4 regions of the Streptomyces sp. NPDC058295 genome follow, and region 2 is predicted to be linked to each of the others. Evidence: riboswitches for the same ligand, from Rfam matches in the RefSeq annotation. Region 2 holds a riboswitch; each other region holds the start of a gene.
What was found. Region 2 has a riboswitch for cobalamin ahead of ACFVYS_RS31460 (cobalamin biosynthesis protein). Riboswitches for the same ligand answer to the same signal wherever they lie in the genome.
Positions count from the first base shown of each region.

Region 1: another riboswitch for cobalamin. It lies ahead of ACFVYS_RS04210 (CbtB-domain containing protein); the one in region 2 lies ahead of ACFVYS_RS31460 (cobalamin biosynthesis protein).
Region 3: another riboswitch for cobalamin. It lies ahead of ACFVYS_RS19210 (prenyltransferase/squalene oxidase repeat-containing protein); the one in region 2 lies ahead of ACFVYS_RS31460 (cobalamin biosynthesis protein).
Region 4: another riboswitch for cobalamin. It lies ahead of ACFVYS_RS40010 (energy-coupling factor ABC transporter permease); the one in region 2 lies ahead of ACFVYS_RS31460 (cobalamin biosynthesis protein).

Region 1 is NZ_JBHVYO010000003.1:22,999-30,092, reverse strand. Features, by position in the region: gene ACFVYS_RS04230 (FAD binding domain-containing protein) at 1-318, opposite strand, end outside; gene ACFVYS_RS04225 (2Fe-2S iron-sulfur cluster-binding protein) at 370-930, opposite strand; gene ACFVYS_RS04220 (hypothetical protein) at 1,081-2,250, opposite strand; gene ACFVYS_RS04215 (enoyl-CoA hydratase/isomerase family protein) at 3,075-4,169, shown strand; cobalamin riboswitch at 4,228-4,375, shown strand; gene ACFVYS_RS04210 (CbtB-domain containing protein) at 4,412-4,633, shown strand; gene ACFVYS_RS04205 (CbtA family protein) at 4,659-5,420, shown strand; gene ACFVYS_RS04200 (MFS transporter) at 5,566-6,822, shown strand; gene ACFVYS_RS04195 (FAD-dependent oxidoreductase) at 6,999-7,094, shown strand, end outside.
Region 2 is NZ_JBHVYO010000036.1:25,717-32,810, forward strand. Features, by position in the region: gene cobN (cobaltochelatase subunit CobN) at 1-449, opposite strand, end outside; gene ACFVYS_RS31455 (cobyric acid synthase) at 446-1,966, opposite strand; gene ACFVYS_RS31460 (cobalamin biosynthesis protein) at 1,963-2,952, opposite strand; cobalamin riboswitch at 3,052-3,194, opposite strand; gene ACFVYS_RS31465 (hypothetical protein) at 3,325-3,546, opposite strand; gene ACFVYS_RS31470 (anion permease) at 3,581-4,834, opposite strand; gene ACFVYS_RS31475 (class II aldolase/adducin family protein) at 5,422-6,153, shown strand; gene ACFVYS_RS31480 (alpha/beta hydrolase family protein) at 6,216-7,094, shown strand, end outside.
Region 3 is NZ_JBHVYO010000016.1:111,512-118,605, forward strand. Features, by position in the region: gene ACFVYS_RS19195 (ABC transporter ATP-binding protein) at 1-542, opposite strand, end outside; gene ACFVYS_RS19200 (energy-coupling factor transporter transmembrane component T) at 539-1,696, opposite strand; gene ACFVYS_RS19205 (SCO2322 family protein) at 1,689-2,378, opposite strand; gene ACFVYS_RS19210 (prenyltransferase/squalene oxidase repeat-containing protein) at 2,375-3,622, opposite strand; cobalamin riboswitch at 3,745-3,886, opposite strand; gene ACFVYS_RS19215 (phosphotransferase) at 3,964-4,650, shown strand; gene ACFVYS_RS19220 (serine/threonine-protein kinase) at 4,651-6,390, opposite strand; gene ACFVYS_RS19225 (nuclear transport factor 2 family protein) at 6,480-6,926, opposite strand; gene ACFVYS_RS19230 (MBL fold metallo-hydrolase) at 6,968-7,094, opposite strand, start outside.
Region 4 is NZ_JBHVYO010000068.1:13,323-20,416, reverse strand. Features, by position in the region: gene ACFVYS_RS40035 (NUDIX domain-containing protein) at 1-373, opposite strand, end outside; gene ACFVYS_RS40030 (carboxymuconolactone decarboxylase family protein) at 552-1,001, opposite strand; gene ACFVYS_RS40025 (energy-coupling factor ABC transporter ATP-binding protein) at 1,478-2,338, opposite strand; gene cbiQ (cobalt ECF transporter T component CbiQ) at 2,335-3,096, opposite strand; gene ACFVYS_RS40015 (energy-coupling factor ABC transporter substrate-binding protein) at 3,103-3,573, opposite strand; gene ACFVYS_RS40010 (energy-coupling factor ABC transporter permease) at 3,570-4,283, opposite strand; cobalamin riboswitch at 4,313-4,497, opposite strand; gene ACFVYS_RS40005 (PucR family transcriptional regulator) at 4,806-5,882, shown strand; partial or broken gene ACFVYS_RS40000 (cation:proton antiporter regulatory subunit) at 5,919-6,152, opposite strand; gene ACFVYS_RS39995 (hypothetical protein) at 6,281-6,724, shown strand; gene ACFVYS_RS39990 (VanW family protein) at 7,056-7,094, shown strand, end outside.

The DNA.
Region 1 (7,094 bases), on a different contig from region 2:
GGCGTTGCGGAGCTGGCCCGAGGCGCCCGCGAGCACCGCCTGGGAGAGCACGGGGTAGCGGTCACGCACGCGTGGATGCGCCGCGAGGTCGCTGTTCCGCACCAGGGCGCCGATCCGCAGCGACCCGTCCGGCAGCTCCGTCACCTCGTCCAGCGGCAGCCGGGTGACGTCGACGAGGGCGGTCGGCCGTTCCACGCCGAGCTTCATCAGGTCGACGAGGTTGGTGCCGCCGCCGAGATAGTGAGCGCCCGGGTGCGCGGCGAAGGCTTCGGCGGCCTCCGCGAGGCTGCCGGCCCGTACGTAGGCGAAGGTTTCCACCGGATCACGTCCTCTGGTTGCCCCGGTCGTGCGTTTGGGCCGCCGGCCCGGTCATGTGCTGCCCGCCCCGGTCACGTCCTCGACCGCGTCGACGATGCGCGGGTACGCGCCGCAGCGGCAGAGATTGCCGCTGAGCCGCTCGCGGATCTCGTCGCGGTCCAGCGCGACCGGCCGTCCGGAGGGCGTCGCCGGGTCCGTGACGTGCGAGGGATGGCCCGACTCCGCCTCGGCGAGCGCGCCCACCGCCGAGCAGATCTGTCCGGGCGTGCAGTACCCGCACTGGAAGGCGTCACGCTCCAGGAAGGCCCGCTGGAGCGGATGCGGATCCTCGCCGTCGCCGGACAGGCCCTCGACGGTCGTGATGTCGCTGCCGTCCAGGGTGACGGCGAGCAGCAGGCAGCTGTTGACGCGCCGCCCGTCGACGAGGACGGTGCACGCGCCGCACTGACCGTGGTCGCAGCCCTTCTTCGCTCCGGTGAGGTCCAGATCCTCCCGCAGCAGGTCCAGCAGCACGCGCCGATGGTCGACGGTGAGGGTGTGCGGCTTGCCGTTGACACGCAGCGTCGTGTCGGATCGGTGGGGCGATGACCGGGGGCCGTGCTCGCTGCCCATGTGCTGGTCCCTTCCGGGGCGGTCCGTGATGCCGTGGGGACCGCGTATCCAGACAGGCGCGTGTGACACGTCCCGGTACGAGGTATTTCGGCCACGGGCGCCTGCCGGCCGCCTACCGTGACGCCGGCCGGCTACCGGCCTGCCGACTCTCTACCGGTCGGTCACCTCGGGCTCGTCGCCGCCGAGGGGGCCGGCGGTACCGCCGGCGGCGCCGGTGCGGTCCTGTTCCGGCGCCTCGCCCCGACCCGCGGGAGCGGCGGACGCCACCGGGCGCAGACCCTTGGTCGTCTCCCTGAACCGCTCCAGGGTCCGGCCCAGCTGCTGGAACGGCGAACCGCCCTTCCTGGCCGGCGCCTGCCGCGGTTCCCCGGCCTCGGCCGCCGCCTCCCGGTACGCGGCCAGCGCCTCGTGGGCGTGTTCGGCGGCCTCCCGGTACAGGTCCCGGGACTCCGTCATCGCCTCCAGCGCCTCCTTGTACATCACCACGAGCTTGCGTTCCCGCGCGAGCTCCTCCTCCGGGGTCAGCAGCTGCCACTCCTCCCGCAGCGCGGTGAGCGCCGCGTCGGCGTCCTCCGGCAGCGGCCTGGGCAGCGCCGCGAAGCGCCGTACCGCGTCCAGCAGCTCGGTGGGATGCGTGCCGTCCAGGAACACGCTGCGCACCGAGTAGTCGGCGGCGTCGTAGTCGGCCGGGGCGGGGGCGCCCGGCAGCACCAGCGCCCCGCCGCGCGGCACCTCCACCCGGGCCTCCTTGAGGGCCCAGTTCACGGTGCGCAGCTGGTGCGGGGCCGCGCGGTGCTCGACGACCCGGTGGTGCAGGCCGGGCGGCAGCAACGGGACCAGCGACCGCCGGCCCAGCTCGTCGGGTGTCATGGCCTCGTGCACGACGAGGTGGACGGTCCAGGTGTCCCGCAGGGCGGACCGGAGCGCGCGCCGCAGCTCCTTGTCGTCCGCCGGGAGCGGGTTCGCGGTGAGGAACCGCTCACCGGTGACGGTCTCGTTGCCCCAGGGGGTGTCCGCCTCCCAGGACCAGAACATCCCGGCGGGCGAGGGCCACCGCTGGTCCCACGGCCGCTCCGCCTCCGCCGTCAGCGTCCATTCCTGGCCCTGGCCCGACCACTCGGCGAGCCAGAGCCGGGCACGGACGGTCACCTCCTCCGCGACCAGCCACCGGGCTTCGAAAGCCGTCTCCCCCTCGGGGGTGTCGGCGTCCGGCAGCTCCATGAAGTCCTGGACGGTCTCGGCGTCCTTGAGTGCCTGAAGGTGCTTGCGCAGGACGTCCGGAGCGGTGGGGCCGGTGTGACGGCCACGGGTCTGCCACACCGTGGAGGGCGTCGTGGGCGGAACGGTCGCGGAGATGAGGGTGAGTCCATTCGTGAGGGCGGTGACGACGTGGCGACGACGTGCGAAGGCCAGTATCGCTCGCCGCGGCGGGTACGCGATCAAGCGGGTCGGTGGCGCGGGCACCCGGAGGTGCCTCGCCGGGACGCGCCTTCCCCGGCGCGACACGGGTCACGCATGCGGATCCGGCCACGGGCCGACGGTCCGTGCGGGGGGTGTGCGCCACTCGTACGGGGTGTGTGCCGTGCACCACGGCCGGTACCCGCGCACTCATGGGCCCACTCGCCTCCGGGACCCGAGAATCGGAGCCGGTGGACAGGGCTCGCTCTCCATCCGCGTCGGGGCGAGCCCTGTCCGTCGCGTCCTGCGACCGCTTGCGCGGCGGTGACGGCGCGCGTGTCCATCGCCACGACCGCGGCCCGCACGGGCCTGCCCCGCCCGTCGGTGGCGTACGGTCCGTCGCCGTGCCCGGCCGGCCCCTCGAGGGGGACGGACCGCCCCGCGTCCGGGCCCACCCGGGCGAGCCAGGCGGCGATGGCCTGGTAAGCGGCCCTCCGCCCGTCGTCCCTGTCCCGCTCGACCCAGCGGGGCCGCGGGGTGTCCAGCGGCAGGGTGCCGCCGCGAGCGCCGGTCCACGCGCCACCGCTCACTCCGTAAGCGGCCGGCTTCGACGGCAGGGGCCGGCGCTACCGCGGCGACCATGGAGTAGGGAAGATCGTCCATGACCTGTGCGTCCAGCGGATCCTGGAAGGAAGCAACGAGATCATGCGCGTCATCGTGGCCCGCGGCCTGACGGAGGCATCCGGATGAACGACATCGAGGAACCCGTCCTGCTGCACACCACCGGCCGAGCCGCCCACATCACGCTCAACCGACCCAGGGCCATCAACGCCCTGAACCACGCGATGGTGCGCCGCATCGACGGCGCGCTGACGGCATGGGAGCGCGACCCGGCCGTCGAGACCGTCGTCCTCTCCGGTGCGGGGGAGCGTGGCCTGTGCGCGGGCGGCGACATCCGCGCCGTCCACGACGACGCCCGCGACGACGACGGCACCGCGTCGGCCGCCTTCTGGCGCGACGAGTACCACCTCAACGCCCGCATCGCCCGCTACCCCAAGCCCTACGTCGCCCTGATGGACGGCATCGTGATGGGAGGCGGCGTCGGCGTCTCCGCGCACGGCAGCGTCCGGGTCGTCACCGAGCGGTCGAGGATCGCGATGCCCGAGACCGGCATCGGCTTCGTGCCGGACGTCGGCGGCACCCACCTGCTCGCCCGCGCCCCGGGCGAACTGGGCACCCATCTCGCCCTGACGGGTGCGCAGATCGGCGCCGGGGACGCGGTGTCGTGCGGGCTGGCCGACCACTACGTACCGTCCGCTTCGCTCCGGCAGTTGGCCGACGACCTCGCCGAGCTGCCGGTACGGGAAGCCCTGGACCGGCGGGTACAGCCCTCGCCGGCGGGCGAGTTGGCCGGCCACCGGGCGTGGATCGACACCTGCTACGCGGCCGACACCGTCGAGGAGATCGTCCGACGGCTGTTCGCGCACGGCGACCCGGCGGCGAAGGAGGCCGCGGAGACCCTCCTGACCAGGTCGCCCACCTCGCTCAAGGTCACCCTGGCCGCCCTGCGCCGTGCCCGGCGGCTCGGCTCGCTGGAACGGGTGTTGGAACAGGAGTACCGCGTCTCCTGTGCGGCCCTGACCACGCCCGACCTGGTCGAGGGCATCCGCGCCCAGGTCATCGACAAGGACCGGGACCCGCGTTGGTCGCCGGCCACCCTCGCCGAGGTCACCGAGGCCGACGTCGAGCGCTTCTTCACCCCGCTCGGCGCGCGCGAACTCGGCCTCGCCCGACCCGACACCACCGCGGAGGAGCTCCGCCGGGCGGGACCGGCGCGGTGATCCGGGCCACCTGGCCGTGGAGAGCGGAATCACGCCAGGTGGGGCGGTATTGGCCAGGGGCCCGACACGCGGTACCGTCGCTCTGATATCGACGACGGCGAGACGGAAGCCGGTGAGAACCCGGCACGGTCGCGCCACTGTGGACGGTGTACCCCGATGGGGCACACACCGCGAGTCAGACCCGTGGCCGTCGTCATGTGCACCACCGAGATGGGACGCGAACTCCCAGAGGAGGTCCTGCCATGGCGCAGCATGTCGCCCAGCCGACTACCACCACGCCCGTCGTACCCGCCAAGTTGCCGCTGAAGGACATCGCCCCGTGGGCGGTCTTCTTCGGCGTCCTGATGCTGGTCCTGCTGTACTTCGTCGGCGCCGAGCAGGGCGCGACAGCCGTCGTCTCCGGCGAGGACGTTCACGAGTGGGTGCACGACGCCCGCCACCTGCTCGGTTTCCCCTGCCACTGATCCCGAGGGGAAGCCCGGCACACCCATGAACTCCGCAACGGTAAGAAACCTCCTCGTGCGGGGCATGCTCGCCGGCCTCGGTGCCGGCGTGCTCGCCCTGATCGTCGCCTACTTCCTCGGTGAGCCGAACGTCGACAGCGCGATCGGCTTCGAGGAGTCCCACGCCGCGGGCCACGAGCACCACGAGGTGGAACTCGTCTCCCGCAGCCTGCAGTCCACCGCCGGTCTCGCCACCGGCGTGCTGATCTACGGGGTGGCCTTCGGCGGCATCGCCGCCCTCGCCTTCTGCTTCGCCCTCGGCCGTGTCGGCCGTTTCAGCCCCCGGGCCACGGCACTTCTGCTGTCGGGGACCGCCCTGCTCGCCGTGTACGTCGTGCCGTTCCTGAAGTATCCGGCGAACCCGCCCGCGGTCGGCGACGCCGACACCATCGGCAAGCGCACCACCCTGTACTTCCTGATGATGGTGCTCAGTGTGCTGCTCGCGGTCGCCGCGGTGATCCTGGGCAAGCGGCTCGCACCGAGGCTGGGCACCTGGAACGCCACCGTCGCGGCCGTCCTCGGCTTCGTGCTCGTCATCGGGCCGGCCTACGAGTTCCTGCCCGCCGTCAACGAGGTGCCGAGCGACTTCCCGGCCGCCCTGCTGTGGCGGTTCCGTCTGTCCGCCCTCGCCATGCAGGTCACGCTCTGGGCAGGCTTCGGCCTCGTCTTCGGCGAACTGGCCGAACGGCTGCTGCACCCCGAGCCCGCCACGGTGACCGCGGGCACGCCGGTGACCGCCCCACACTGACCCGACCGCACGACGATCCGACGAAAGGGCCCACGGAATCATCCCGGGGGCCTTTTCGCGTTCGCGAACCGACGCCGGATCAGCGGCCCGAGGACCGCGCGAAGATGGTGCCATGAACATCCAACCGGCCGTCCGTGCACGGCAGATGCCCGCCGGGCTCGTCGCACTCGCTCTCGGTGGATTCGGGATCGGTCTGACCGAGTTCGTGATCGCGGGGTTGCTTCCGCAAGTGAGCCGCAGCCTTGCGGTGTCCGAGGCCGCGGCGGGATGGCTGATCTCCGGCTACGCCCTGACGGTCGCGGTCGGCGCGATCGTGGTGACCGCCGCCACCGCCGGGCTGCCCCGCAAGGCGGTTCTCACCGGGTTGGTGGCCCTGTTCGTCGTCGGCAACCTGCTGTCCGCCGTCGCACCGAACTACTCGCTGATGATGCTCGGCCGGGTGGTCGCGGCGCTGTGCCACGGCTCGTTCTTCGGCATCGGCTCGCTCGTCGCACGGCGCATGGTCGCCCCCGAGCGGGCGTCACGGGCGGTGGCGGTGATGTTCGCCGGGCTGACGGTCGCGAACGTGCTGGGCGTGCCGTTCGGCGCCCTCGTCGGCGAACGCTGGGGCTGGCGCGCCACGTTCTGGGCGATCACCGGCATAGGTGTCGTCGCCGCGGTCGCCATCGCCGTGTGCGTACCGGGCTGGGCCGGCGAGGTGAACCGGCCGCGTCCCTCCGACGCCTCCCACACGTCCGAGGCCTCCGGGAAGGCCACCGGCCGGCCGGACACGCCGCGTACCCAGCTGCGTGCCTTCCGGTCGGCGCAGGTCTGGCTGACCCTGGCCGCCACCGCGCTCGGCTACGGCGGGATGTTCGGCGCGTTCAGCTACCTCGCCTACACCTTCACCCGGGTCACCGGCTTCTCCAGCACCGATGTCGCCTGGCTGCTCGTCGTGTACGGCAGCGGCCTCGTGATCGGCAACATCGTCGGGGGACGAGCCGCCGACCGCGATCGCGACCTCACCCTGATCGCTTCGCTGGCCGGTCTCACCGTCACGCTCGCCGTGTTCGGGCTGCTGGCCGCCGACCCCGCCGCGTCGGTGGTCCTCGTCTTCCTCACGGGGCTCTTCGGCTTCGCGAGCGTCCCCGGCATGATCACCCGGGTCACCGACCATGCCCACGGGGTGCCGCTCGCCGCCGCCGCCAACGTGTCCGCCTCCAACATCGGCAACGCCCTGGGCGCCTGGCTCGGCGGCGCCGCCATCAGCGCCGGCCTCGGCTACACCGCACCGCTGTACGTCGGCGCCGCCATCGTCCTGAGCGGACTCGCCGTGATGATCGTCGCCGCCCGTCGAGCGGACCGGCGGGTGAGCGACACCACCGACCTCGGCCTCGCCCAGGACCGGGCGTCCGCGGGCTGAGGGCCTCGCGTGCCGACCTCCGGTGAACCGTCCGCCGTCCGCCGTCCGCCCGCGGCGAGGCCCACCCCGGCCCACCCCCACCTGGAACCCGAGGACCTGATCGCCCTTACGATCGAGGTTGCTGTCATGGCCCGCGTTCCGCTCGCGGGCACCGACCGGATCCCCGGGGAGGGACTGTGATCGCCGTCGTCGGCGCCGGACTCATGGGCGCGGCCACCGCCTGGCAACTGGCCCGCCGAGGCCACGAGGTCACGCTCGTCGAGGCGTACGAC
Region 2 (7,094 bases):
TCGACGAAGGCACGCTCGCCATGGACGCCGTACTCGGGCATCTTCTGCGGCTCGACGAAACCCTCACCGGTCAGCAGCACGGTGTCGGACAGGAAGCGGGCCAGCTCGGTCAGGTTGGCCGGTCCGCCCTCGACGAGATACCGCAGCGCCTCCGCCACCACACCGGCGGGCACCGACGACTCGGCCATCAACTCCGCGTCGGGCACGCTCTCGCCGCCCAGCAGCACGGTCGGCACACCGGACGCCTTGAGCGCGGCGAGCCCGTCCTCCCAGGCCCGCTTGCCGCCGAGCAGCCGGACGACCGCGATGTCGGCGCCGTCGAGGAGCGCGGGGAGTTCCCCGGCGACATCCACCCGGGTCGGGTTGCCGATCCGGTACGAGGCGCCGGAGGCGGCCCGGGCCGCCAGCAGATCCGTATCGGCGGTCGACAACAACAACACTGTGCTCATGCGGGCGCTCCCGGTGGAATGAAAGGCAGTCCTTGCGGCGCGCCCGACTCGATGAGCCGCCAGAGCGCGTCGGTGTCCGCGTGCTGTTCGATCAGGTCGCCGAGCCGGTCGAGCTGCTCCTCGCGCAGCCCGGCGAACGAGGTGTCGGCGGCGGGCACGAAACGGCGGCCCGCGGCGGCCGCCACCTCGCGCAGGAAGGCCCGCCGGAAACCGTCCGACTCCAGCGAGCCGTGCCAGTGCGTGCCCCAGACGCCGCCGACCCGGCATCCGTCCAAGAAGGCTTCCCCGCCCAGGACTTCGGCGACCCCGTGATGGATCTCGTACCCCTCGACCCGCTCGCCGAGGGCTTCCCCGACCGGTCGGGTGAGGGTCTTCTCGCGGGCGAACCGCACCCGGACCGGGAGGACTCCGAGGCCCTCCACGTGTCCGAGCCGGCTCTCGACCTCGTCCTCGATGTGCTCGCCGAGGAGCTGGAAGCCACCGCAGATGCCGAGGACGGGCCGCTGCTCGGCGGCCCTGCGGACGATGGCCTCGGCCAGCCCCCGCTCGCGGAGCCACTCCAGGGCGCGCACGGTTCCCCGGGTCCCCGGAATCACCACCAGGTCGGCGTCGGACAGTTCCTCGGGCCGGTCCACGAACCGCACGACGACGCCGGGTTCGGCGGCCAGCGCGTCCACGTCCGTGAAGTTGGACATGAGCGGGACGGCGCAGACGGCGACCCGCAGCACGTCCTCGCCGACGGGCGGGGCGGTGTTCGACTCCCGCACTGTCCCGCGCAGCGAGACCCTCAGCCCGTCCTCCTCGTCGATCCCGAGCCCGTGCCGGAACGGCAGCACGCCGTACGTCCGCCGTCCGGTGAGCCCGTGCAGCATGTCCAGGCCGGGCTCCAGCAGGGAGACGTCCCCGCGGAACTTGTTGACCAGGAACCCGGCGACCAGCTCCTGGTCCTCGGGCGAGAGCAGGGCGACGGTGCCGAAGAAGGAGGCGAAGACGCCCCCGCGGTCGATGTCGCCGACGACGAGCACGGGCAGCCGCGCACCCCGCGCGATCCCCATGTTCACGATGTCGGTCCGCCGCAGATTGATCTCGGCCGGACTGCCCGCCCCCTCACAGATCACCGCGTCATACGTGCCCCGCAACTCGGCGAGGCAGTCGAGAACGGTTCCGAGGAGTTTCTGCTGCCGCCCGCCGTGATACCCCCGGGCGGTCATCTCGCCCACCGGCTTGCCGAGCAGCACGACCTGACTGCTCTGCTCACCGCCCGGCTTGAGCAGCACGGGGTTCATCAGCGCGGTCGGCTCCACCCGGCAGGCCTGGGCCTGCATGGCCTGGGCCCGCCCGATCTCGGCGCCCTCGGTCGTCACGAACGAGTTGAGGGACATGTTCTGCGCCTTGAAGGGTGCGACCTTCACCCCCTGCCGCACCAGCCACCGGCAGATCCCGGCCGTGACGACGCTCTTGCCGGCGTCGGAGGTGGTGCCGGCGACGAGGAGGCCCCCGCCCAGACCCCCGCTCATGTCGTACGCCCCTTCCGCTGGTTCCTCTGGTCGCGCCGGCTGCTCGCGACGATGTTCGTGGCGACGGCGCGCGCGGCGACGGTGACGCCGAGCGCGAGCAGACCGACGCGGCGGGAGAGCCGCGCGGCACGTTCGATGTCCCGGGCGACGACGGGCCGCCCGGCCGCGCCGTTCAGCACCGGCCGGTGCTCGACCCGCCCGGCGTACGACAGGGTCCCGCCCAGCCGCACCCCGAGGGCGCCCGCGAAGGACGCCTCCACCGGCCCGGCGTTGGGGCTCGGATGCCGGCGGGCGTCGGCCCGCCAGGCCCGCACGGCGCCCCGCGGATCGTCCCCCGAGAGGGCGGCGAGCACGGCGGTCAGCCGGGCTCCCGGCCATCCGGCGACATCGTCGAGACGGGCGGCGGCCCAGCCGTAGCGCAGATACCTCGGCGACCGGTGACCGACCATGGCGTCCAGGGTGTTGACGGCCCGGAACCCGACCAGGCCGGGCACCCCGCCCACGGCCCCCCACACGAGCGCCCCCACGACGGCGTCGGAGGTGTTCTCGGCGACGGACTCCACGACCGCGCGGGCGATCCCGTCGGCGTCCAGCGCGTGCGGATCCCGCCCGCACAGATGCGGCAGCCGCTCCCGGGCGGCCTCGACGTCCCCGGCTTCGAGCGCCCGGCCGATGGCGCGGGCCTCCCGGACCAGCGAACTGCCCCCGACCACGGCCCAGGTGGCGGCGGAGACGAGAGCGACGGTGGCGGCGGGGGAGCGGCGTACGGCCCGCTCGGCGACGGCTCCCAGGGCCACGACCCCGCCGGCGCACACGACGGCGTGCAGGGCACCGCTTCCCCGGTGGTCCCGCCACAGCAGCCGCTCGACGGCACCGCCGGCCCGCCCGAACGCGGCGACGGGATGCCCTCGGCGGGGATCGCCGAGCAGCAGGTCGCCCAGAAGGCCGGTGGCGGCGCCGTACGCGTAGAGGCGATCGGCACGCATCGGCTCAGCCGGCCGAGGGGTCGGGCAGCGACCTGGTGCTGTACCTCAACGACCGAGCGAGCATGGCGATTTGTCCTCACTCAGGGTGTCCACGCCCTGGTTCGACGAGACCGGCGGCGAGAGTTCCTGGCTCCCGGGGGTTTCTACCCCGGTCACAGTGGCGGGACCGCGCCGGATTCACACCGGCTTCCTCTTCTGCTGCCGTACATGGCTCGGGCAGTCCACCACGGCCCGCAAGAGCCGTCAACTTGCCTTTGACCTGCGAGGCTCGAGTGTGCAGAACCCCACACGGCGCGGGTCGGCGGGACCGCGAACGCCAAGAGGTGCGGGACGGTGATCCGTCCCGCACCTCGGGGGTGTTCGGATGGGGCGTCAGGCGACGATCAGCGAGATCCCGTACGCCACCGCCGCCGCGCAGGCCGCGAAGCACGCGTACGCGCCGGTCACCGCGAGGGTGGCCGAGCCGCCCTGCGCCGACGCGCGTTCCTGCCGCGACAGGCCCACGACGCCGAGGGTGAACAGGGCGACGAGGCCCACGGTGACCACGAGGCTGACGCCGAAGACAGAGCCCAGGGCTGCCCAGTCGATCTTCATGCTTCTTCTCTTCCTTCGTGCCGGGTGCGCGGGCTCAGACGGCCGCGGCCGGGGGAGCGGCGGGGGTCGCGGGCTCTGCCGCCGGGCCGGGGATCGTGGCCGTCAGGTCCGTGAGGTCCTCGGCCAGGGTGCCCGCGGGCGGCGGGGTGACGGCGGCGATCGCCGTCGTGACGACGCCCGCCGGCTCGTCGGGCTCGTTGACGTTCGAGGCGTCGACGACCTCGCGCCGGGAGACCTTCCAGATGGCCGCGCTGGAGGCGATCAGGAAGACCGCGACGAGGGCCGTGCCCCAGTCGCCCAGGCCGGTGACGGCCTCGGCGAGCGCGCCCACCAGGGCCGCGGCCGGGAGCGTCAGGCCCCACGCCACGAACATCCGGGTCGCCGTCGACCAGCGGACCACACCGCCCTTGCGGCCCAGCCCGGCGCCCATCACCGCACCGGAGACCGAGTGGGTGGTGGAGAGGGAGAAGCCGAGGTGCGAGGAGGCCAGGATGACCGTGGCCGCGCTGGTCTGGGCGGCGAAGCCCTGCTGCGGCTGGAGGTCGGTCAGGCCTTTGCCCATGGTGCGGATGATGCGCCAGCCGCCGAGGTAGGTGCCGAGCGCGATGGCCAGGCCGGCGGAGAGGATGACCCAGGTGGGCGGGTCGGAGTCGGGGGCCACGGCACCGCCGGCCACCAGGGCCAGGGTGATGATGCCCATCGTCTTCTGCGCGTCGTTGGTGCCGTGGGCGAGGGAGACCAGGCCGGCCGAGGCGATCTGGCCCGCGCGGTAGCCCTTGGCCGCGGCCTTGCCGTCGGCCTTCTTGCCGAGGGTGTAGGAGAGGCGGGTCGCGAGCATCGCCGCGACGCCCGCGACGATCGGTGCCGCGATCGCCGGGATCAGCACCTTGGTGACCAGGGCGTCACCGTGCACCGCGCCCATTCCGGCGGAGGCGATGGTGGCGCCGATCAGACCGCCCATCAGGGCGTGCGAGGAACTGGAGGGCAGGCCCACCAGCCAGGTCAGGAGGTTCCAGAGGATCGCGCCGACCAGGGCGGCGAAGATGACCTCGGGACGGATGCCGGTCTCGTCGACGAGACCCTTGGAGATCGTGTTGGCGACCTCCACCGAGAGGAAAGCTCCCACAAGGTTGAGCGCGGCGGACATGGCCACCGCAACCTTGGGCTTGAGTGCACCGGTCGAGATGGTGGTGGCCATCGCGTTGGCGGTGTCGTGGAAACCGTTCGTGAAATCGAACGCAAGTGCGGTGACGACCACAATCGCGAGGATCAGCGAGAAGTTTTCCATTTACCCAGGCAATCGTTCGAAGTCATTGGCGCGTTGACCGTAAGCAATCTGGGTGAACGGAAGATGAACTGGGAAGGGCGTCAGGGTGTCTGTGTAAGAGGGGTGCGACGGTCTTCCGCCGGGACGCCGGGGCCGGGGTCAAGCGCCGTACGGGTACCGGTCTTTGTGGAGCCCGCACAACCGGGTCTCGGAGCCGTGAAAGAGATTCCGGTCACCCGGCCGGCCGCCGCTGTCGGCGTACTGTCAGAAGGTCCCTGCCTGCCGTCCGGCCGGCAGGGTCCCGGCGCCGGACGCCCCGTGACGGGCGGCCCACAGGGCGTGATCCGCGTGGCCGTCCGGGCCTCGATCGGGCCGTGGCGTCGGCGCCCCGTCATAGGGGTGTCGTAGGCGTGGCACCCGACGTCGAGCGTGGGCGGCGGGGTCCGGCCGTCGGCTGGCGGCGGGGTCCGGCCGTCGGCGCTCCGGCCGCCGCCATTGTGTACGAAATGCACGGCCTGCCCCGCCCCGAGCCCCGGTCCGGCAAGGCGAAGCGGTACATGCCGCGGAAGAGCCCGGCGGTCCCCGGTGCCTCCTGGCAGGATCGCGGCATGGCTGAGCAGCGACGCGAGCAGGGGGACGCCCGGGGTTACCGGGACGACGGACCGAACGGGCCGGAGCAGCGGGGGAGGCATGCGGTCCTCGAAGAGGCGCGGGCCTGGGAGGCGCTCGTGACGGCGGCCCGCCGCACCGTGACCGACGGGCTGGTCGTCGGCACCTCCGGCAACGTCTCCGTACGCGTCGGCGACACCGTGCTGGTCACCCCGTCGGGCGTACCCTACGAGCGGCTCACCCCGGACGACGTCACGGGCGTCGACCTGGCCGGCCGGCAGGTCCTCGGCACCCTGCGCCCGACGAGCGAGCTGCCCATGCACCTCGCCGTCTACCGCACCACGGACGCAGGGGCGGTCGTCCACACCCACGCCGTGCACGCGACCGCCGTCTCGACCCTGGTCACCGAGCTTCCCCGCGTCCACTACATGGCGGGCGCGCTCGGCGGATCCGTCCGCGTCGCCCCCTACGCGACCTACGGCACCGAGGAGTTGGCCGAGAACATGCTCCGCGCCCTCGTCGACCGGAGCGGCTGCCTCCTGCGCAACCACGGCACCCTCACCCACGGCTCCACCCTCGACCAGGCCTACGACCGTACGGCCCAGCTGGAGTGGATGTGCCGCCTGTGGCTGACGGCCTCGTCCGTGCCCGGCCTGAGCCCCACACTCCTGACGGAGGAACAGGTCGCGGAGGCGGGCGAGCGACTGCGCGGGTACGGGCAGCGGGAGTGACCGGCCGTCCCCGACCGGCTCCACCACTGGCCGGGAGGAAGGCGGGCCGGGACACTGGACGGGTGCGCACTGTCAAAGCGACGGCCGCCGCCGTCACCGCAGCCCTGGCCGCCGCCGCCGTCAGTGTCGCCGCCGGCCGGCTGGCCAGCGACGCCGCGCTGAAGGCGCCGCCCGGCCGGCCCCTGCCCACCGAACCCCGGCTCACCGTGCACGGCACGGCCGCCGACCAGATCACCCTCACCCGTGACCTGGCCGCACTGCGCCCCGGCACCTACGGCCTCTCCGGCAACGGCTCCCACGCCGTCGTGGGCCCCCTCCTGCCCACCGCCCCGCACTCCGCCGACACCGTCGTACGCCGCCTGGAGCGGATCACCCACGGCACCCTGAGCGCCGGCGACGCGGTCTGGCTCACTCCCAATTTGTATGTCGGCAACCCCGGCAGCGCCCTCGGTCTCGACCACGCCGACATCGACATCCCCGGCGAGCTGGGCAACCTGCCCGCCTGGTTCGTGCCCGGCCCGCGCCGCACCTGGGTGATCGCCGTGCACGGTCTGGGCACCACCCGGGAACACGCCCTCAACATCATGGGCTTCCTGCACCGCCGCCGCTTCCCCGTCCTCGCCCTCGCCTACAGGGGCGATCTCGGCGCGCCCCGCTCCCCGGACGGCCTGAACCACCTCGGCGAGACCGAGTGGCGCGACCTGGACGCGGCGATGCGGTACGCCGTGCGGTACGGCGCCGAACGCGTCGTGCTGTTCGGCTGGTCCACCGGCGCGACCATGGCCCTGCGGGCCGCCGCCGACTCGGGGCTGCGCGACCTCGTCTCCGGGCTGGTGCTGGACTCCCCGGTCCTGGACTGGCGGACGACGGTGCGCGCCCTGGCCGCCGCCCGGCGCACCCCGGGCGCGCTGCTGCCGCTCGCCGTCCGCGCCGCCGAGGGC
Region 3 (7,094 bases), on a different contig from region 2:
AGGACCTCCTCGGCGGCCGCCGGGTCGAGCGCGGAGGTCGGCTCGTCCAGGACGAGGACACGCGGGTGCGGGGTGAGGACCGAGCCGATCGCGACCCGCTGCTGCTGGCCGCCGGAGAGGGTGGCGATCGGGCGGTCGCGCAGGGCGGCCAGACCGAGCAGGTCGAGGGTCTCCTCGACGCGGCGGCGCATCACCTCCGGAGACAGGCCCAACGACTCCATGCCGTAGGCGAGTTCCTCCTCGACGGTGTCCGTCACGAAGTGCGAGAGGGGGTCCTGCCCCACCGTCCCTACGACGTCGGCGAGTTCGCGCGGCTTGTGGGTGCGGGTGTCGCGGCCGGCGACCGTGACGCGGCCGCGCAGGGTGCCGCCGGTGAAGTGCGGGACCAGGCCGGACACCGTGCCGAGGAGCGTCGACTTGCCCACGCCCGACGGGCCCGCCAGCAGCACCAGTTCACCCTCGGGCACGGTGAAGTCGACGTCCTGGACGGTGGGTTCGGCGGCGCCGTCGTACGTCACGGAGACGTTCTCGAAGCGGATCACGACGGCTCCTTGTGCGTGAACGCGGGCAGCAGGCCGAGGAGTACGGCCGCCGCCGGCCAGAGCGGGAGGGCGGGGGCGGTCAGCGGGACCACACCGGGGTGCAGCGCGGCCGGGTCGGCGGACGCGGCCACGGTGAGGAGGGCCGCGACCGCGACCCCGGAGGCGGCGGTGAGACAGGCCTGCGGGGTCCAGCGGTCCGGACGGTAGCGGGTGCGTGGGGAGCGGCGGCCGCCCAGCCGCAGTCCGGCGAGGGCCGCGACGACTCCGGCGAACAGCACCGGGAGGCCGTAGCTGCCGCCCGCCGCGGTGAGCAGCCCGTACGTTCCCGCGCAGACGCCGAGCAGACCGCCGAGCGTGAGCACGGCGGTCGTCCGGCGGACGGGGGCGGGGACGTCGGCGGTACGGCCGTAGCCGCGCGCGTCCATCGCGGCCGCGAGGGCCACGGAGCGTTCCAGAGCGCCCTCCAGGACCGGCAGGCCCACCTGGAGCAGACCGCGCAGGCCCGTGTCGGGCCGGCCCCGCAGACGGCGGGCGGCGCGCAGCCGGTGGACGTCCGCGATGAGGTTCGGGGCGAAGGTGAGGGCCACGACCACCGCCACCCCCGTCTCGTACAGGGCGCCGGGGAGCGTCTTGAGCAGCCGGGAGGGGCTGGCCAGGGCGTTGGCGGCACCCACGCAGACCAGAAGGGTCGCCAGTTTCAGTCCGTCGTAGAGCGCGAAGAGCAGTCCCTCGGCCGTGACCGCGCCGCCGAGCCGGATGCCCTGCGCCCAGTGGGGGAGCGGGACTTCGGGAAGCGTGACGAGCACCTGCGTGCCCGGGATCGGGGAGCCCAGGACGACGACGAACACCAGCCGGATGACGAGGACGGCGAGCGCGAGCTTGAGGAACGCGGAGTAGGAGCGGGACCAGGGGGTGTCGGGGCGGCACGTGGTGACGACGTAGGCGGAGACGGTGAGGAGGAGACCGAGGAGGAGCGGGTTGGTGGTGCGGGTGGCGGCGGTGCCGAGACCGAGCGCCCACAGCCACCAGGCGGCCGGGTGGAGCGGGGCGCGGCGCGCACGGGGGTGACGGTCGGCCTTCGACCGGCGGTCGGCCGTCGGCCCGGCGTCGCGGGTGGCGGGGTGGAGCGGGGTGCGCGGGCGGGCGTCAGCCATCCCTGCGGGATCCTCGCCGCCGGGCCTGCCAGACCGCCGCCGCGCCCAGCACCGCCACCGCCGCCGCGCCCGCGTACAGGCCCACGGACGGTCCGCCGTCCTCCTTCTGCTTCGTCGTCCTCTCCGATTCGTTCGCCGGTTCCGGCTGCGCGGCGGACGTCGGCCGGTCCGTTCCCGGCCCGGACACCTGCTCGCCGCAGCCCGTCTCCGGATACCCCGCGATCGCGCACAGCAGGGCGTTGGTGTCGTAGCGCAGGGGTTTGGCGACCGAGGCGAGGGCCTCGGCCGTCGTCGCGTCGGGGGAGACCCGGGCGCAGGCCGTGCGCGGCGACGGCGGGGTCTCGCCGCTCGGGGCGTCGGCCGCCGCGCCGAAGTCGATGACCAGGGCCACCCGCTTCGTGCCGTCCCGCTCGGGCGTCTTCGCGCAGATCGCCGCGAAGGAGGCCGCGCCGCGCGGCTGCGACGCGTCCTGGGAGTCCGCGCTCACCGCGAACCGGAAGCCCTGGACGTCGCCGTCGGCGGGGCGGGCGGTGGACGGGCCCTGGGTGGCGTACGTCCAGCCGTCGCCCGAGCGGTCCCAGAAGGACCAGTAGCGGTAACCGGCGGCCTGGGCCGACTGGACCGCGCCGGTCAGCGACAGCAGCAGCGCGGCGAGGACGAGGGCGGCGCTCCGGCGCGTCACGGCCGCTGCTTCCTGCCACGGACACTGATCAGGAAACCGATGCCGATACCGACGACGAGGAACACACCGACGATCCACCAGACGCCGTAACCGGAATCCGAGTCGTCCTTCTTGTCGGCGTCGGCGTCGGCGCCGGTGTCGGTTCCGGTGGCCTTCGTCGCGGCCTGGGGGGCGGGGCCCGTCGCGTTGAGCAGGCCGACCAGGTCGGTGTCGCCGAAGTGGCGGGGGTCGGCGCCCATGGCGTGGGCCGCGAAGATCAGCTGGGCGTAGGCGGCGGGGCCGCTCTGCTTCGCCCAGCCTGCGGAGTTCTGTTCGAGCCAGGCGAGGGGCTTCTTCGCCTGCTCGGTCGCACCCTGCGCGGCGAGGGCGACGACGGCGTCGGCGGTGTTGCCGTAGTCGGGCTGGTCCTCGGCGCCGGGGAGAGCGGAGTCCAGGTGGCCGTCCTCGCCGATCGCGTCGGCGAGGTAGACCGAGCCGTTGCGGGCGAGTTCGTCCGGGGTGAGCGGGGCTGCGGAGCCGGCGCAGGTGAAGACTTCCTCCCGCACCTTGCCCGCCGTCGTCACGAACCCCTTGCCGAGGACGCCGAGCACGCCCGCCGCCGTCGCGTCCGCGTTCGCCGCGAGGGCGCCCTTCTTGTCCGGCTGGTACGCGAACGCGCCGTCGCCTGCCTGGTCGCAAGGGATGGAGAGCTTCAACAGCGCGTCGTAAGGCGACTTGCCGGCCTTCTTCACCTCCGAAGGCTTCTCCCCGGCCGCCGCGATCGCCCCTGCCACCACGGAGGTCGAGTTGGCGTCGCTCGCGCCGCCGGGGGTGTAGCCCCAGCCGCCGTCGGCGTTCTGGACCGACTTCAGCCAGCCGACGGCCTTCTCGGTGGCGGCCTGGTGGCCACCCAGCGCGGCCAGCGCCTGGACGGCAGCCGCCGTGCTGTTGGTGTCCACCATCAGCTTGGCGTCGCACGCCTTGGCGGTGTCCGCGCGGAACGCGGCGAAGGCGCCGGTCGCGCACTGCTGGCCGGTCAGCCAGGCCACGGCCCGGTCGGCCGGGGTGACGCCCGTGGTCCGCTGCGCGAGCAGGGCCAGCGACTGGCGCCAGACCCCGTCGTACGTCGGGTCGGTGGTGCCGTACAGGCCGTCGGGTATCGCCACCGACGGGGTGGGGGACGGGGTGGCGGCGACGGCGGGGACGGCGGCACCCAGCACGACGGTGGCGGCGGCCAGAGCGGCGGCGCTGCGGCGGATGTTCATGATCGGCGGGTGCCTCTCCCGGTCGGTGAGGTCACGCAGCCGGGCAGCACGGGACATCCCGGCGGCTCGGCTCCGTATACCTCGACGGTGCCGTGCGAACGGCGGGCCTGCCGACGCACGTGAGCCGGTCACGGTCCCGTACCGGGCGATCCGGCTTGCCACCGCGCCGACTTGGACGGCTCGGACGGCTCACGGTTGCGGGTCAGCGCCGGAATTGCACCGGCTTCCCCCTGTACGGGCGTGATGACGACGCGGCCACTCTACCGGCAGGTAGCCGGACGTCTGAGGGGTGGCTGTGAAAGCGCCCGGGACGGGGTGGGAGCCCTCGATATGTTGTGACCATGACCCATACGGGGAGGGTGCCGGGCGGGCTGCCGACCGGGGTGCCGGGCGGGCTGCGGGGAGCGCTGCCGGGTCGGCTGCTCGGCTCGGGCCGAACGGCCGATGTGTACGAGATCGACGAGGCGTGGGTGCTGCGCCGCGACCGGGAGGGCCGGGAGGACTCGGCCGTCCTCGCGGCGGTGATGACACACGTGCGCCGACACGGCTACCCCGCACCCGCCGTACGGCCCTCCGGCGCACGCGCCGACCTGGTCATGGAGCGGCTGAACGGGCCGACGATGCTCCACGCGTTCGGGGCGGGCACGCTGGACGCCGAGGAGGCGGGGGCCGTCCTCGCCCGGCTGCTGCGCGAGCTGCACGCCCTGCCGGGACGGGTCTCGGCCGACGCCGGCATCCTGCACCTGGACCTCCACCCGGACAATGTGATCCTCACGCCCGACGGCCCCCGGGTGATCGACTGGGCCAATGCGGAGGAGGGCGATCCCGGGCTCGACTGGGGCATGTCCGCGGTGATCCTCGCCCAGGTGGCCGTCTCTCCCCAGCCCATCGCCGACCCCCGCGACCTCACCGAGGAGGGCCTGGCGGAGGCCCTGCGGAGGCGGGCGGCCAACCCGACGATGAGCCGTGAGGAGACGGAACTCCTCGTACCGGCCGCCGAGTTGATCAGGTCGACGGCCGGCCGCTGACTAGGCCGCCCGCCAGACCGTCATGTCCGCGGTCACGAACGCGATGTCCGGCAGCGCGGTCGACTTCACCTGGATCACGAGCAGTGCGATGTCCCCGGAGGGGTGCTTGACGCAGATCTCGCTGCCGGCCGCCGCCGCGGCGAGCGGGAGCCGGTGGCTCTTGGCGCCGGTGAGGACGATGCGGCACGAGTCGAGAGAGCCGCCGGGGTCGCCGTACAGCATGTTGAACACGCTGGTGTCGCTCTCCAGCGCGCAGCCGGTCTGCTTGCAGCTGAAGCGGATGTCGCCCTTGCTGTCCTCGCGCCGGACCGGCTCCTTGACGTCCAGTGAGGTCTTCGCGTCCAGCCACTGGAGGGGATACGCGGTGGCCTGCGGCGTCTTGGGCACGGTCGAGGAGGATCCCGACCCCTGTGATGTCCGGTCACCGGCCGCCGAGTCCGGCGCGGCTGTCGACGAGGAGCCCGGCGAGGGCGCCGAGGACCGTGCGGACCCGGACGGGCCGGGCGTCGAGGAGGCCCCGGCCGTGTCCCGGTGGCTGAGCCGGTCCGCCGCCTCCACGACCGTCCACGTCAGGCCGGTCAGCACCACCGCGCCCGCGGTCACGGCGGCGGCCGTGACCAGCGCGGTGCGCCGACGGCGGGCCGGCCGCCCGTCCGGCCGCGTGAGCTGCGACCGGACCGGCGCGATCAAGGGCATCGCATGGTGGGACATCCCGTGCGAGGCCATCGCGTTCGAGGGCACCGTGTGCTGGGTTTCGTGCTGCGGTGTCTTGTGCACCGGCGTCTTGTGCGAGGGCTGCGGGATCAGGGGCAGCGTGTGCACCGGGGTGGGATCGGGGACCGGAGACGGAACCGACACCTCCGGCCCGGTGACCTCCCGCCAGACGGCCGGCCCGGCGCCGTTGTCCGCGTCCCCGTCCAGGCGTCTCCTGCACCACGCGACGATCTCCGCAGGGGTGACCCGCTCCGCCGGATCGGCGGCCAGGCAGCGGGCGATCAGCGGACGGAGCGGTTCGGGCAGCAGGAACAGGTCGGGTTCCGAGTGCACGATCCGGTACAGCACGCTGACCGAGGGGCCGTCCCCGTACAGCGGCTCGCCCAGGGCCGCGAACGCCGCCGTCTGACCGAGCGCGAACACGTCGGTCGCCGCGGTGACCTCACTCGCGGTCGCCTGCTCGGGAGCCATGAACTGCGGTGTGCCGACGGCGAGGCCCGTGGCGGTGTTCGAGGTGACGTCGGAGGCCAGCGAGATGCCGAAGTCGATCACGCGCGGCCCGTCGGCGGCCAGCAGCACGTTCGACGGCTTCAGGTCCCGGTGCACGATCCCCGCATCGTGGATGGCCTGGAGCGCCTCCGCCACCCCCGCCATCAGCCACAGCACCGCGGGCACCGGCAGCGGCCCGCGCCGGGCGACCGCCTCCGCCAGCGAGGGGCCGGGCACGTACAGCGTGGCCAGCCAGGGAGGCACGCCGTCCGCGTCGGCGTCGATCAGCTCGGCGGTGTACGCGCCGCGGACCCGCCGGGCGGCTTTGATCTCCCGGCGGAACCGCCGCCGGAAGGCCGGGTCGTCGGCCAGCTCCGGGCGCACCACCTTGATCGCCAGCGGCCGGCCACCCTGTGTGTGCGACAGGTAGACCCGTCCCATGCCGCCCGCGCCGAGCCGGGCGGCGAGACGGTAACCGGCCACCAGCGGCGGATCGTCCGCCTGGAGTGGCTGGAACACCTCGGTCGCATGATTCATCGGCCCTCATCCCCCTCATGACCCTGGCCCCCCGGCCCGGCCCCCGGTCCCCGTGATCCGATGATCCGACGATCCGCGATTCGATCAAGTCAGCAGCCTACGCGGGGTGTCGGTCCGCCAAAGGGGAGGAACAGCACCCGGGTCTCCAGCAGCCACACCCCGTCGACCCGGCGGAACGCGTCCTGATAGTGCCCGACCTGGACGGGTGGCCCGGCGGGGACGACGCCGCCCTGGTAGCCGTCGACCCGGTACGTCGAGAAGTAGGAGGTGGCCAGGGCGGTGTCCGGTGCGGTCGCCGTGACGAGGACGTTCGACATGAGGCGGCGCGAGAGGCGTTCGACGGGACGCGAACCGAAGTGCTCCCGCAGCGCCGCCCGTCCCTTGACGAGCCGCCCGCCGGCCGGCCACTCCCAGGTGCCGTCCTCGGTGAACAGCTCGGCCGCCGAGTCGGGCCGACCGAGATCCAGTCGGTGGACGAAGTCGACGACGAGGCGCTCACAGGCGCGTTCGGCGAGCAGCCGCTGCAGGGGGTCCATGAGGGCGTTGGTATCAAGGAGGCCTCGCCGCCGCGAGCGATTTACACGGCCACGTACGTCACCGGGTCGCTCCCGGTCACCGCCTCCGCGCGTCCCTGCTTCACCAGTCGCCGTAGATGGGCCTCGGCCTCCGAGACCGCGATGTTCCGTGAACCGTAGGGGATCTGC
Region 4 (7,094 bases), on a different contig from region 2:
TCACGTCGTACGGCTGTGCGGTGCGCAGGTGCTCGACGGCGTCGGCACGGAGCAGACGCAGGCCGGGCAGCGAGCCGTACCGGTCCCGGGCCCGCTCGATCTGGCCCGGCGCGAGATCGACCGCGTCGACGGTGGCCCCGTGCGTGCGGACCAGCCGGGCGGCGTGCCGGGCCGGACCGCAGCCGAGGTCCAGGACGCGCCGGCCCGCCAGCTCCCCGAGGAAGGCCTCGTCCGGTCCGGCGCCCGGGAACCCCCAGTCGATCCGTTCCGCCTCGGCCAGGACCGTGCCACGCCGCAGGTGGTGCGTGGCGTAGGCCTGCCAGGCGTCGGCGTTGACGGACTCCGGGCCGTCGGAGGCGACGGGACGGGGCATGGGCGGTCCTCCGTGGGTGGGGCGGTCGGCGCGCATCGGACCAGACGATTCTTACGGGACTCGGCCACCGGGCAACCGGCGTGCGCGCAGGGCGCGGTGGGACCGGCGCGGGCGGCCCCGCGCCGAGACTTCGGCCCGGCCGGGGGTCCACTGGGCTGCATCCTCCGGAGGGCAGTCGCTAGTGCACCGGGTGCTTGCTCAGGACGGACACCCGGTTGAAGGCGTTGATGGTGACCGCCACCCAGATCACCGCCGCCGTCTGGTCCTCGGTGAGAACCTCCACGGCGTCGGCGTACGCGGCTTCCTGCGCGGCGGCGTCGGACAGCACGGTGGTCGCCTCGGCCAGCGCCAGGGCGGCGCGCTCCAGGGGGGTGAAGAGGTCGGTGTCCCGCCAGGCCGCGAGGACACCCAGCCGCCGGGTGTCCTCGCCGGCGCGCACGGCGGCCCTGGTGTGTACGTCGAGGCAGAACGCGCAGCCGTTGAGCTGCGAGACGCGCAGGTTGATCAGTTCCACGACGGTGCGCTCCAGGCCGGCGTCGGCGGCGGTCTCCCGCACGGCCTCGGACGTCTGGACCAGCGCGTGGTAGGCCTTGGGGCTCTGCTTGTCTATGAAGATCCGTCGAGTCATAGTTGAATATCAAAGCATTCAAACCGCTCAATCCCTCTTCCGGCTGCCGCGACTCGAAGCGCCGGACCCGCGGTGCACCGCCCGGAGGGATCGGCCGGCGACCTTCTGCGCGCCCTCTTCCCCCACCCGCGGCCGGGCCTCCGCGAACCGCCGTCCCCCGGACCGCCGGCTCACTCCGGACGGCGGAGGTGCCCCGGGCCGCTGCCCGACCGAAGCGCCGTCGCGCGGAGCGGGTGAACGCGGGCGAAGGCCGATTCCCGCCCGAGCGCTACCCGCCGGCGGGGGCGAGGCCGAAGACGCGGGTCACACAGGTGTCGAGGAGGGTTCCGCACTGCCGGGTCGAGGTCATCTCCGGGGTGGGGAGCACGCCCGCGTCGTCGATGCCCGCGATGTAGTCGATGTCGGCCCATCCATGCGGCGATCATCGCCCATCCGGTTGCCGTGCGTCGGCGGTCCGCGGACACCGTCGCGGGGCCTCAGCCGTCGGCGGGGCTCGTGGGAGCGGGCGTCGCGGCCAGCGCGGCCAGTTCCTCCGCGGTGCGCGGGCCGGTCGAGGGGTCCGTCAACAGGCCCTGGAATTGAAGGAGTTGAGCGGCGGCGACGCCCCAGGGCAGCCGCAGGCCCGCCTGTCGGAGGAGGTCCGTGCGGGCGAGCGTCGTGGCGGCGGGTCCGGTGCGCGCGCCGGACGGGGTGAGCAGGGTCGCGTCGTCGGCCCAGCGCAGGGCCAGGTCGACGTCGTGGGTGGCCATGACCACGGTCGTGCCGGACGCGCGCAGACGGCCGAGGATCGCGAGCAGCCGTTCCTGGCCGTCGGGGTCGAGCCCGGCGGTCGGTTCGTCGAGGATCAGCACCCGGGGCCGCATCGCGACGGCCCCGGCGATCGCGGTGCGCTTGCGCTGGCCGTAGGAGAGCAGATGGGTGGGCCGGTCGGCCAGGGCGGTGATGTCCAGGGCCGCGAGCGCCTCCTCGATCCGGGCCCTCACCTCGGTGTCGGGGAGGCCGAGATTCAGCGGTCCGAACGACACGTCCTGGGCGACGGACGCGGCGAACAGCTGGTCGTCCGGGTCCTGGACCACCAGCTGCACGGTCGTACGCAGCCGGGTCAGCCCCTTGCGGTCGTATGTCACCGGGCGCCCCTCGATCCTCAACTCGCCCTCGCCCGGACGCAGTCCACCGCTCAGCAGCCGCATCAGCGTGGTCTTGCCGCTGCCGTTGCGGCCCAGCAGGGCGAGCGCGCGCCCCGCGTGGACCTCGAAGTCCAGACCGCTGAGCACGGCCGGACCGTCCTCGTAGGCGAAGGAGGCACCCCGCAGGGCGACCAGTGCGGGCTCGCTCATGACAGCGGCCTTTCCAGTACGGATTGCAGTACGAAGGTGAGGGCGACCAGGGCCGCGAAGAGCGCGGCGCTGGCGGTCGTGAAGCGGACGGAGACCCGGGCCTCGGGCACCAGGACGCGCAGGGTGCCGTCGTAGCCGCGCCCGGCCAGCCCGTCCTGGAGACGCGCCGCCCGGTCGAAGGCGCGGACGAACGCGGTGGCGCCGAGCCCGGCCAGCGAACGCCACTCCGCGGCCCGGGTGGTGTGCCCGAGCCGGGACGCCTGCGCTTCCCGGATCCGGCGCACGGAGTCGAGGAGCAGGAAGCTCATGCGATACGTCACCAGCGCGACGTCCACGACGGGCGCGGGCACCCCGGCCCTGACCAGGCGGGGCAGCAGGTCGGACATCGGGGTGGTGAACGCGAGAAGGAGGACACCGAGGGAGGCCGCCGAGGTACGCAGCAGCAACTCCCCGGCGCGCACCGGGCCGCCGTCGGCCAGGGACAGGAACCGGTCCGGGCCGCCGACCTGCACGAGCAGGGGGAGCGCGCCGGTCACGCAGAAGCCCAGCGGTACCCGGTAGGCGCGCCACAGCCGCCGGCCCGGCACCCCCGCGGGCCCCAGCAGGATGACGAGCGCCGTCACCAGGACCAGGGCCGCGCCGGGCCAGGGCGGCAGGGAGATGGCGAGCACGGTGAGGCCCAGACCGAGCACGGCCTTGTCCACGGGATGGCGGTGGCGCCAGCGACTGCTGTGCGCCGCCACGTCGATCGGCAGCACGCGGGCTCAGGTCCGTTCGGGAGCGGACGGTTCGGAGGCGCTCTCGGACCCTTGAGCGCTCTCGGAGCCCTGCGCACTCTCGGACTCCTGCGCGCTCTCGGACTCCTGAGCACTCTCGGACTCCTGAGCGTTCTCGGACCCCTTGGTGTCGTGCTCGGTGTCCCGCTGGGCCAGGGCCCGGAGTTCGCCCTGTCGCCGTCCCCGGTGCAGACCGAAGTAGTAGGCGAGTACCCCCGTGCCGAGGGCCGCCTGGAGCGCGAACAGCGCCGATTCGATCTCGCCGGACGGCGGCTCGTACAGGGGCGAGAACCAGGGTTCGTAGTCCGGCTGGATCTCGGTGATCGCCGTCTCCGCCTCCGCGTCGGCCCCCGTGAACGGCTCCTCCTTGTGGTCGCCGAGCCCGAGGGCCAGCGGCAGGACGGCCAGCGCGGCCACCACGAACAGCAGCAGGGCGTTGGTCTTCGCGTTACGGCTCACCGGGTCACCGCCTCGGTCCCGGCGTCGGCGTCGGCCTTGGTCCGGCCGCCGGTCACGAGCACGCCCAGCCTGGTCAGTTCACCCTTGCTGGACTGGGTCAGCAGCCGCATCACGAACACCGTGAGCAGCCCCTCGCTGACCGCGAGCGGGATCTGGGTGACGGCGAAGATGGAGCCGAACTTGCCGAGGGCGCCCAGGAATCCGCTGCTCGGGTCCGGGAAGGCGAGCGCCAGCTGCACGCTGGTGACGCAGTAGGTGGACAGGTCGGCCACGAACGCGCCGAAGAACACCGTGACCATCAGCGGCACGTCGAACCGCCGCAGCAGCCGGTAGACCGCGTAACCGGCCCAGGGCCCGACGACGGCCATCGAGAAGACGTTGGCGCCGAGCGTCGTCAGGCCGCCGTGGGCGAGCAACAGCGCCTGGAAGAGCAGGGTGATGGTGCCCAGCACCGCCATGATCGGCGGCCGGAACAGGATGGCGCCGAGTCCCGTGCCGGTGGGGTGGGAGCAACTTCCGGTCACCGAAGGCAGTTTCAGTGCGGACAGTACGAACGTGAAGGCTCCGGAGGCACCGAGGAGCAGGGTGCTCTCGGGGTGCTCCTTGACCTCACGGGTGAGTGACCGTACTCCGTGGACGACGAATGGCGCGGATGCGACGCCCCAGGCGATCGCATGCGCCGGAGGCAGAAAACCCTCGGCTATGTGCATGGCTGAGCAGACCCTCTCCAGCACCTCGTGGATGGTTGACGTGCCTTGGCCGGTCTCCTGGCTCACGGGTACCACCGCCCGTGCTCCGCCTTCCCGGGTCTCAAGGACCCAGTGGCTGCCCGCGAGGGCCGGAGCCGGACTTCCCGATCACAGTGGCGAGGGCCGCACCGGCATCACACCGGATTTCCCGTTCACCAAGGCGTGGTGACAGTAGTGCCCACACAGAGGCGCTGACAAGCGGCGATGCGGGGCGCGAAGACGGCGGACGACGGCTCACCCCGGCGCACGGCGGCCGTCCGCCCGCTGGACCGAACCCCTCGCCCGCAGCCTCGCCCCGGGGTGCCGCCGCAGCGCGCCGCCCGGCCCGGTCACGTCGGCGGAGTCCGCCGAAGCCGTCCACGCGAGCCGCTGAGTCCGGTGGGCGGACGCCACGCCGGACGCACCTCGGAGCACTCCATCGCCGTACCGCTCGGTGGGAACATGTGTCCGATGTCCGACGGTGCTCGATCGAACGGGGAAACCATGACCGGCCCGCACTCGTCCGAGCCGTTCCTCGACGGATTCGACCGGATCCTGGCGGACGCCGCGCGCACGGGCCGCCGGTTGACCCGCGACGAGATCGAGTCCCGCCGGGCGCTCGGCGCGCGGGCGGCCGAGGCCGGCCGAGGCTGGCGCGGTCTCGTTCGCGCGCACCTCGCGGCAGGCCGTGAGGGCCGTCCGCGAGGCGCCGATCCCGACAGCGTCCTCGCCGTCGTCGAACAGGCCGTGGACGCCTTCGCCGACGGCTACGAGCGCGCGCAGCGGCTGGTGGTCCGCAAAGAGGAGGCGGCCCGCCGCGAGTTCATCGACGACCTGCTCCACGGGCGCGGTCGCGCGGGCCAACTCGCCGCGCACTCCGAACGGTTCGGGCTACGGCTGTCCCGCGCCCACGCGGTCGCGGTGGCCGAGGGCCCGGACAAGTACGACGAGACCGACCCCGTTCCCCGGCAGGTGGCGGACGAGCTGTTCGGCCGCTTCGAGAACCGCCGCATCCTGTTCACCACCAAGGACGGCCGGATGGTGTGCATCGCCCCCGCAGACCAGGACGAGGTCCTCACCCACTTCGGCCGGCACGCCCACGCCGTCACGGGCCGGGCCCAGGTCGCCATCGGGCGGTCCAGGCCGGGCCCGGTCGGTATCGGGCACAGCTACGAAGAGGCCCTCAACGCCCTGGACGTGGCCCAGCGCATGGGCCTCGACGAGCCGCTGCTGCGCGCCTCCGACCTGCTGGTCTTCCCCGTCCTGGCCCGGGACCGGCAGGCACTGGTGGACCTGGTGCAGGGTGCTCTGGGGCCGCTGGAACGGGCGCGCGGCGGGGCGCAGCCCCTGCTCGCCACCCTGATCGCGTACTTCGACACCGGCTGTGTGGCCGCCGCCACGGCCCGACGGCTCTCGCTCAGCGTGCGCGCCCTCACCTACCGGCTGGCCCGCATCCACGCCCTGACCGGCACCGACCCCACCGACCCCGCCCACCGCTACACCTTGCAGACCGCGGTCATCGGCGCCCGACTGCTCGACTGGCCGGCCAGGCCCCTGACGTCGACCGAGGCCTCCTTCTAGAGAGGCGGCGCTCGCCGGAGGAGCGGCGCTCGCGCCTCACTCCCGGCCTCGCTGCCGGTCCCACTCCCGCGCGAGGATCGCCGCGGCCGCCTCCACGCCCTCCCTCGTCCCGATGAGGATCAGCGTGTCCCCGCCGGTCAGCCGGCAGTCCGGCTTCGGTGAGGGGATGGCCTCGGCGCGGCGCGGCACCGCCACGACCGACACCCCGGTCTCGGTGCGCATCCGGGTCTCGCCGAGCAGCCGCCCGTTCCGGTGCGACATCGATGCCACCCTGGCCAGCACAGGGAACGGGGCGACGGGAGTGTGCTCGGCGACCGGGTGGGAGAATGCGCGTCGAGGTCCACGCTGCCGTGGCGGCCGGCGTTCCGGGGGCATGGGGCCGGAAGGAAGCGTGCAGCATGATCGAGTGGGTGTCCCTCAGGGCCGGCGCCCGGCCCGTGCCCCAGCCCGTCGCCACTCCGGTGGTGTGGGCCACGGCCTTCGGCGGCGCGCTGGTCCTGGTGGCCGTGCACAACATGCTGGTGGGTTCGGACCGCCCCGGATTCGCCCTGGCCGCGCTCTCCCTGCTGGCGGCCCTGCTGGGGCTCTGCGCCCGCTTCACCGCGGCCCCCGGTACGGCCGTCCTGTGCTGGCTGACCCTCAACGGATTCGCCATCCCACCCGTCGGCACGCTCACCTGGGCCGGCCACCGTGACACCTTCTGGCTCACCTGCCTGTGCGCCGCGACTCTCGTCGGCACCGTGCTCGCCCGGATCATCCAGGCCCGCGCCGCCTACCGCCGGATCGCGGCAGAGGTGGCCACCCCGTCGACCGACCCGGACAGCGGCCCCCTCGGCGCCTGACCGCCCCCGGGAGCGGGAGCGGGAGTGCGAGTGGGGGCGGGAGTGTGAGCGGGAGCGGGGGCGAAGGGCCCGACGGCGTGAGGGTCTGACGGCCTGATCCGGACAGGCGACGCGATCCACGACAGGCGACGCGATCCAGGACCGGCGACGCGATCCGGGACCGGCGGCGTGATCCGGAACATACGTGTTCTGGGACATATGAGCTCATCGCGCGTTTTGGGTAGCTTGGGGTGCTTACCCGTGCTTGCCCCCTGTATCCGATCCGACGCCGTCCCGTGTGCGGCGTCGCGCAGCGGGGCGGATCACCCGCCGTCGTCCGTCCAGGAGACCCATGCGCCCCCGAACAGCCTCCGTGCCGCCCCTCGCCCTG